DNA from 2 places in the Jeotgalibacillus malaysiensis genome. Region 1 is predicted to be linked to the other one. Evidence: riboswitches for the same ligand, from Rfam matches in the RefSeq annotation. Region 1 holds a riboswitch; the other holds the start of a gene.
The links. A riboswitch is a leader RNA that binds a small molecule or an ion and turns the genes downstream of it on or off. The one in region 1 is predicted to bind lysine.
Positions count from the first base shown of each region.

Region 1 (4,436 bases):
GACATCCGAGACTGCTCATTACCCGTAAAGTTAAGAAAGATAAAGGAAAGTATTTTGGACCTTACCCGAACGCGCAGGCTGCAAACGAAACAAAAAAGCTGCTCGACAGAATGTATCCATTAAGAAAATGCAGGACGATGCCTGATAAAGTCTGTCTGTATTATCATATGGGACAATGTCTGGCGCCGTGTGAATTCAAAGTGGAACAAAGCACCTATCGTCAGATGACTGAAGATATCGCCAGGTTTTTGAATGGCGGTTTTAAAGAAGTAAAAAAAGATCTGAAAGTTAAAATGGAACATGCTGCAGAAAACCTTGAATTCGAACGGGCAAAAGAATTCCGGGATCAAATCGCTCATATTGAAGCAACAATGGAAAAGCAGAAAATGACGATGAATGATTTTACAAACCGTGATATTTTCGGTTATGCAGTGGATAAAGGGTGGATGTGTGTTCAGGTATTCTTTATCCGGCAGGGCAAGCTGATTGAACGGGATGTATCGATGTTTCCAATTTATGATGAAGCAGAAGGTGAATTCCTTTCCTTCCTCGGTCAGTTCTATATGAAGGCAAATCATTTTAAACCAAAAGAAGTCTTAATCCCGCAGACGATTGATCAGCAAATGGCAGAAGAGTTGCTTGAGACAAATGTCAGGCAGCCAGTCAGAGGACAAAAGAAAGATCTCGTCAATCTGGCAGCGAAAAACGCTTCAATTGCACTGACTGAAAAGTTTGCGCTGATTGAGCGTGACGAAGAAAGAACGATTAAAGCGGCAGAGAATTTAGGTCATGCAATGAATATCTATACGCCTTATAGAATTGAAGCATTTGATAACTCCAATATACAGGGGTCTGACCCTGTATCTGCGATGGTTGTTTTTGTAGACGGTAAGCCGGCCAGGAAAGATTACCGGAAATATAAAATAAAAACGGTGCAGGGACCGGATGATTACGAATCTATGAGAGAAGTAATCAGAAGAAGGTATTCAAGAGTGCTGAAGGATGAACTGCCAATGCCTGATCTGATTGTTATCGATGGAGGAAAAGGGCAGATTGAGGCGGCAAAGGAAATTTTGCGTCATGAGCTCGGTCTTGATATTCCTGTAGCAGGCCTTGCCAAGGACGACCGTCACAATACTTCCCAGCTGTTATATGGTGACCCGCTAGAAGTCGTTCCGCTGAACAGGCGCAGTCAGGAGTTTTACTTTATGCAGCGGATTCAGGATGAAGTCCATCGTTTTGCGATTACGTTTCACAGACAGCTGCGCGCGAAAAACTCCATTCAGTCAGTACTTGATGAGATTGAAGGCGTTGGACCTCAACGTAAAAAGCAGCTGCTGAAGTATTTCGGATCTGTTAAAAAGCTGAGAGAAGCGTCCCTTGAAGAAATTGTAAAAGCAGGGGTTCCTGCGAAAACAGCAGAAAAAGTAATAAAAAAATTAAATGAATAGCGTTGAAGGCTTAATCGTCACGTGCTATAATGATTCACAATTAAACACTTTATTTTAAAGTGGTGATAGAGGTGCGGACGCAAAGAGTACCACTGCAGAGGGTGATGAAACCCTGAGAGGCAGTGTGAAAGGTGCGGACCGCCGAAGCAGAAAATCATTCATCAGATTTTTTGCTGGTTCTGTATTTAAAAAATGCAGGGCTGTCAGAGCTGTAATGTTCTGGAGAGCTATCTCACCTGTGCGATTCAGATGATGTTATCTGTTCAAAAGCAATGGGGAGACTTTCTCCCCGTTGCTTTTTTTATAGTCGCAAACAGTTGAGAAATAATGTCAGGGAAGAGGAAATAGAGTGGGAATCATTGTACAGAAATTTGGAGGTACATCAGTAGGATCAGTTGAAAAAATTCATCATGTGGCGAATAGAGTCATTCTCGAAAAAGAAAAAGGCAATGATGTCATTGTAGTTGTATCCGCTATGGGAAAAACGACGGATGAACTGGTCAGGCTTGCCGGGGAAATGACGTCACGCCCTGAAAAAAGAGAAATGGATATGCTGCTGACAACCGGCGAGCAGATGTCAATGTCACTTCTTGCAATGGCACTCCAAAACAGGGGCTACAAAAGTACGTCACTGACCGGCTGGCAGGCAGGAATCCGCACAGAAGCGGTATTTAGTAATGCAAGAATTACTGAGGTAAAGACAAATCGTTTAGAAACACTGCTGCAGGAAGGGCGTGTCATTGTAGTGGCAGGGTTCCAGGGAATGGATGAAAACGGTGAAATTACGACACTCGGACGCGGGGGATCAGATACGACAGCAGTAGCGCTTGCAGCTGCACTGAGTGCTGACCGGTGCGATATATATACAGATGTTGACGGTGTTTATTCCACTGATCCTCGTTATGTGAAAGGCGCAAGAAAGTTAAAGGGTATCTCATATGATGAAATGCTCGAACTTGCCAACCTTGGAGCAGGTGTTCTTCATCCGAGAGCAGTGGAATTTGCAAAGAATTACGGGATCAAACTGACTGTAAGATCAAGCATGGAAGAAACAGAAGGGACTTTAATTGAGGAGGATGCACCAATGGAAGAGCATTTAGTTGTAAGAGGCGTAGCATTTGATAAGGATATCGTTAGAATGACAGTGGTAGGTCTTGAGAATGAACTGACAGGTTTCCCTAAAGTATTTTCGATTTTAGCTGACAATCACATTGATGTTGATATTATTATTCAAAGTAAGCTTGATACTGGAAAAGTGAATCTGTCATTTTCCATTAAAGAGTCTTCGCTTGAAGAAACACTGCAAATCCTTACGCGTCATAAAGAAGAGATTGGTTATCAGGAAATTGAACATGAAACGAACCTTTCGAAAGTATCGATTGTTGGTTCCGGAATGGTTTCAAATCCTGGTGTAGCAGCCCAGATGTTCAGCGTGCTGGCAGCACAGAACATTCAGGTGAAAATGGTCAGTACATCAGAGATCAAAGTCTCGGTTGTAGTTGATTCTAACGAAATGATCAATGCTGCGAATGCAATTCATGAAAGCTTTGGATTAAACAAAAGCACTGTAGAGGTATAAAAATCAGCAGGCTCCATTGACAGGGGCCTGCTGATTTTTAAAAGGAGGCTTTTCTTGAGGGCAGTGAATAAGGATCTTTCTGGTCCCATTTAAGCTCAATTTGAACGCAGTTCTTTTTTTTGCGGGTATACACTGCTTCAGTTTGATACTGCTTAATCATAGCGATCTGTTCTGCAATAAAGCCAGCTTCAAGTGTAAAAACAGGATCGTTATGTGTAATTCTTTCTTCGATCACATTGCCGGAAAGTTCAAAATGTATTTCATCATTTTTTTGTTTTATGATGGTGAGGACCCCCCACTCTGCACGTTCAAAAAAAGAAATCATTTCGCCTTCGTTACTGCATGCATAGTTTCTTGCTAATTTTTTGCCCGCCCAATAGAGAATATCTTTTGTATGGTTGCCTAAAAGGTCAGGTATCAGCTCATCTCTGATTAACCGGTAACCGAATAAGTTCTGTGTTATATTTTCATTGTCGCTCATTGCTTAACCGAACCTCACTTTCAATCTCTTTATTATAAAGTGTTGAGTGATAAAGTGTAAGGTCAAAAAGAAATTTAACTGTGAAATCGGCATATTGTCATATAGATAAGCAGTTTTTTGAAATAATAAATTGTGAAAAGTGATTTTGTGAAATTTTTGTGAACTGAAGCCGATAAATTCAGGAAAATGTCTAATAATAGAGCTGGTTAAATAAATAATATTTAGAATTGTTTTTATGTATACGTTTTCTTGACGCTCCATTACGAGAGGAGTACAATAAATTTGTCACATAAATGTTATACTGTGCGAAAATTTTGCTGAATCTATCATTCTAGGGAGTAGGTTTTAGCAGCTGTATTTATTTTAGAGGGGGTTACATTCGATGGCGGAAAATCGAGAGTTTTATTGGAGGAGGCTGCATTCTTTACTTGGGGTTATACCGGTAGGGATCTTCCTGATTCAACATTTAGTTGTCAACCATTTCGCTACTAGAGGCGAACAGGCTTTCAACGATGCAGCACACTTTATGGAAAGTTTACCATTTAGAATTTTCTTAGAACTATTTATTATCTTTATCCCTTTATACTTCCACGCAATCTATGGAGTATACATCGCATTCACTGCGAAGAACAATACAAGACGTTATGGCACACTTCGTAACTACATGTTTTTCATGCAGCGTATCACAGGTGTCATTACACTGATTTTCGTAACCTGGCACGTCTGGGAAACACGTATTCAGGCTGCACTTGGCGCAGAAGTAAACTTTGGCATGATGGAGCAGATCTTAGCGAATCCATGGATGGTTGCGTTCTACATACTTGGAGTCGTGTCTACAACTTTCCACTTTGCTAACGGTTTATGGTCATTTATGGTCAGCTGGGGTATCACGGTGAGCGCTCGTTCACAAAAGATTTCAACGTAC
Region 1 is NZ_CP085252.1:2,246,252-2,250,687, reverse strand. It holds gene uvrC (excinuclease ABC subunit UvrC) at 1-1,451, shown strand, start outside; lysine riboswitch at 1,510-1,689, shown strand; gene LG330_RS12140 (aspartate kinase) at 1,801-3,030, shown strand; gene LG330_RS12135 (YslB family protein) at 3,068-3,511, opposite strand; gene LG330_RS12130 (succinate dehydrogenase cytochrome b558 subunit) at 3,894-4,436, shown strand, end outside.

Region 2 (4,436 bases), 250 kb from region 1:
TATTTTGAAAAATTCCAAAACTATATTGATATAATCTATACAAAAAATTAAACCCTTACATATCAGGGTTTAATTTTATAGTGTGCAAGATTTTTCACGCTTTATATAATTCATACATTTTTCCAGTCATACAATAGTCCTTACAAAAAAGCGCCTGAGCAGCAGTTACTACTCAGGCGCTTTTCATCATTATTCCAGTCCTTCTTTAGCTGAAACGGTTCTCGCTTTCTCAGGATTCCTGCCCATGATGACTGCAAATAACACCAGCAGTACAATGACAAGACCGATTGAAAGTAATGTACTTCCTGAGAATCCAAGAAGAATATATCCGGCTGATGCAATTGCAGCTCCTGTTATTGCATAAGGAATCTGCGTTGCTACGTGATCGATATGATTGCTTCCCGCTCCTGTTGAAGAAAGGATCGTTGTATCAGAAATTGGTGAACAGTGGTCACCGAATACTGCTCCTGCGAGTACTGCTGCAAGAGATGGAAGAAGCAGTGAAATATCTGTGCTTGCTGCGATTTCCCCTGCGATTGGAAGCAGGATACCGAATGATCCCCATGACGTTCCTGTAGAAAATGCCATGACGCCTGCTACAAGGAATAACAGAACTGGCAGCCAGCCAAGAGGCAGGTTGGATGATTCCACGATGCCTGCAAGGTATTCTCCAGTCCCAAGATCTCCGATTAATCCAACAATCATCCATGCAAACACAAGAATATAAATTGCCGGAAGCATTGATTTTACACCTTCTTTAAGTGCAAGGAAGAATTCAGCTCCACCGATTTTCTCAGAACGGCCAATCTGTCTGATAAAGAATGCAATGGCAACTGCAAGTCCTACAAGTGCACCATATACAAGTGATTTCGCAACGTCTGTGTATTCAAACATCTGAAGAATCGTTGCAGATTCCCCTGTGTCAGCTGTATAAGCCTGAGCGCCTGTCCACATCATCGAAGCCACTGTACCGATAACAAGCGCGATAATTGGAAAGATCAGATCTCCAACCGTACCATGCTTTGATGTAGGCAGATCATTTTTTAATTCACCCGGAATATCCTTTTTCGGATCATACACTTCCCCGGTTTCAATTGCACGATTTTCATGAATTCTCATTTGACCAAAGTCAACACCGCGCAGTGCAACGATGAAGACAATCCCAAGTGTTGCCCATACATAAAGATTCATCGGTACCATCTGCATAAACGCTGAAAACGCTGTGTATTCAGTAATTGAATGTGTAGCAAGAATTCCACCGATGACTGCGATAATATATGCGCCCCAGCTTGATACCGGTGACACCACACAGATCGGTGCTGCAGTTGAGTCAATCAGATAAGCAAGCTTAGCGCGGGATACGCGGTGGCGGTCAGTCAATGGACGCGCAACCTGTCCGACTGCAAGACTGTTAAAATAGTCATCAATAAAAATAATAATACCAAGGCACGCTGTTACAACCTGGGCACCAGCACGTGTTTTCACACGCCTCATTGCCCATTCACCGAATGCTCTTGCGCCTCCGGATACATTAATGAACGCTGTGATAACGCCAAGAATAATCAGGAATAGCATAATGAAAATATTCCATAAGTTCAGTCCACCAGGCTCTCCATCTGAACCGTACTCCCAGAATACGCCGCTAAATGACATCCAAAGTGTCTCAAGCGTTGCAACCGGTCCAAAGCTTGTAATTAAGAGTGCTGCTGTGACGATACCTGCTCCAAGTGAAAGCAGTACGCGTCTTGTAAGTAAAACCATCGCAATTGCAACGATAGGTGGTAAAAGTGATAACCATGTTCCTTCCATAATATTCCCTCCTTTATTTGTATGATAGGGCAGTGAGGCATAATCGTAAAAAAACGCAAAAAAGGGCAATGATAGAGGACTCTACCATTACCCTTGTCATTAGTAATGTTATGCTCCATCACGATCTGTAGCTCCTCAACCCGCAAAAAATGCTGCGGAAAGAGAGTGTTATCCTTATTAAAGATAACCCCAATGATAAAATCCTGACTGATTATTACCATTTCGGCAGTGATTCCCTTTCATCTGTGATCGCAGTTGTCATCCTCACACAGATTACTCTTAAATCCTGCTCCTCTACCCCATCGGATTATGATGTGGTGATTATTCATTTTACTGAACTATTATAACAAGCGACTCTCTTCAATTCAAGATTAATTTGTTGGAATCGGGACTTCTAATGAAGGAGACATGCCATCTCCGACATTGTAAATTTCAGGTACCTGTCCCTGAATGAGCCCCATCGCAACCGGAATGTCCTGTTCGATTGTCGTTTCCTCTGTCGCAAACGGCACAATGATCTGTACTTTAACGACAAGATGGATGTTGATTTCTACAAAAGCGTTATTTATGCCGAACTCTGTAATATTGGATTTTATGTTTGATGTCACATTTCCTACTGCATGAAAGCGGATCGGCACTTTGGGGCCCAGGTTCCCGAGCAGTGCATTTCCGGTTGCCTGACCAAGTGGCACTGTATAGACAATCCCCTCAAGATTCCCTGCATCCTCCACTTCAAGATCCAGCTCAGTCAGTGATTTTAATATACTCGTATCTCCTCTTTCAATTGCCCTCAGCTGCTCCTGTACAAGTTCGGTTGTTTCTGCGAGTACTCTGTTGATGATTTCTGTATTAAACTTTGTTGTAACCATTTCAGCTGAATCAGTCGGTACATTTTCAATGATTTCGTTAATATCCATGACGTTTGCGATTTCTCTGTTGACTGCTTTACTAATAACGAGTGCACCGATCTTTTTTGTCTGCGACTCTGCATAGATCATCAGTGTCGGCTTCACACCTGTGTTAATCACGGCAAGTCCGATGACTGTCATCAATAGAAACAGCAGTAAAGACAGCAGCCAGACAGAACGAGCTGTGAGCGGCTTGATCATTATTCTTTTTCTGCGCATAAAAAAGCCCTCCTATAACGCAGTGTATGCGCCCAGGGAGGGTTTTTTACAAAGAATTATTCAGTTACGAATGCAATATCAGTCTGAGCGATTGTACAGTCTAAGTGGGTGGCCAGATCAATTTCATAAGTAGCAGGGACAATAGCGCCATTTTCTTCAACAACCCTGATGACCGGCCTCATTGAAACAGCTTTATTCTGTCTTGCCACAATTCCTTTACGTCCATCACTCAGCTGAACTGTCAGCCCGTTCGGATAAATAGCGATTCCTTTTTGAAAAGCCTGAATGACTGTCGGATCAAATAATGTGCCGGAGCCTGCGAGCAAAGTCTCCACTGCATCAGCAGGCAGCATTTTCTCCCGGTATACCCGGTTAGAGGTACAGGCATCAAACACATCTGCAACCGCAAGAATTTTTGCATACGGATGAATATCCTCAGCGGTTATTCCTCTTGGATAACCCGAGCCGTTTAACCGTTCATGATGCTGAAAAGCACAGTGAGCAGTCAGTAATGAGACATTGTGAAGGTTTTTCAGCACTTCAAAGCCATGCACCGTATGCATTTTAATTTCTTCAAATTCCTCCTGCGTGAGAGGGCCTTCCTTCATTAAGACGGATTCATCAACCATTGTCTTCCCGATATCATGCAGCATAGCTCCAAGTCCCAGCTGCTCAAGCTGCTTAACCGGAAGCTTCAGCTCTTTTCCGATTGCAAGTGTATAAAGCGTAACATTATAAGAATGGTCAAAAATGTATGAATCATATAGATAAGTATCTGATAAAATCATCAGGAGGTCCTGATTTGCATCCATTTCACTCATAATGTTTTTCAGGATATGCTGAATTTTTGATGCCTTGCTTTCAAGCATATCTGCCATGTTTTTTTGCTTGCAGCCTTCAATCGATGAGAAAGCCTGTCTGATTTCCCTGATTGATTCCTGTCTGACAAAAATCGGTACACTTTCTTTTACTTCAATTCCTTTTGACTGCTCATCTGCAATGTAGACGTACTGCACTTTTAAAAGACGCAGCCGTGCAATCATTCCATCTGTCAGCATCACACCCGCCTGAAGTAATGGCTTTTCATTTACGTTATAGATTGTATGTCCCAGCACCATGCCTGCCTTTAGAACCTTTGTGGATATTAACCTCATTGACTGATCACCCTTCTCTATCTGTTTCTATTTTTAACGGGCTGTATTGCTCAGCTTGTCTTTTAAAATATCACGCAAAAATTCAGGCATGAAATACTGTTTTTTTGCACGCTGCATTCCCGGGAAAAAGAACCCGAACGTAAACATATCAACCGTTGCAATTTTGTACACCTGATCTGCACGGACAGCTTCCCCATCTATGTAAAACTGATGATCCTTCTCTTCCAGCCCTTTATAAATAAACTCTCCGAGGATCGTTCCTCTGAACCCAAGCCCTCTGATCACAGTTGTCGGCCAGTTCTGGTGGCGCGACTCCCTGATGACTTCTTTCAGTTCACTCCCGGTC
Region 2 is NZ_CP085252.1:2,493,590-2,498,025, forward strand. It holds gene LG330_RS13400 (Na+/H+ antiporter NhaC family protein) at 190-1,809, opposite strand; lysine riboswitch at 1,930-2,114, opposite strand; gene yunB (sporulation protein YunB) at 2,181-2,936, opposite strand; gene LG330_RS13410 (HD-GYP domain-containing protein) at 2,993-4,090, opposite strand; gene LG330_RS13415 (bifunctional metallophosphatase/5'-nucleotidase) at 4,124-4,436, opposite strand, start outside.
Region 2: it holds a riboswitch for lysine, as region 1 does, so the genes downstream of both, LG330_RS13400 (Na+/H+ antiporter NhaC family protein) here and LG330_RS12140 (aspartate kinase) in region 1, are expected to answer to the same signal.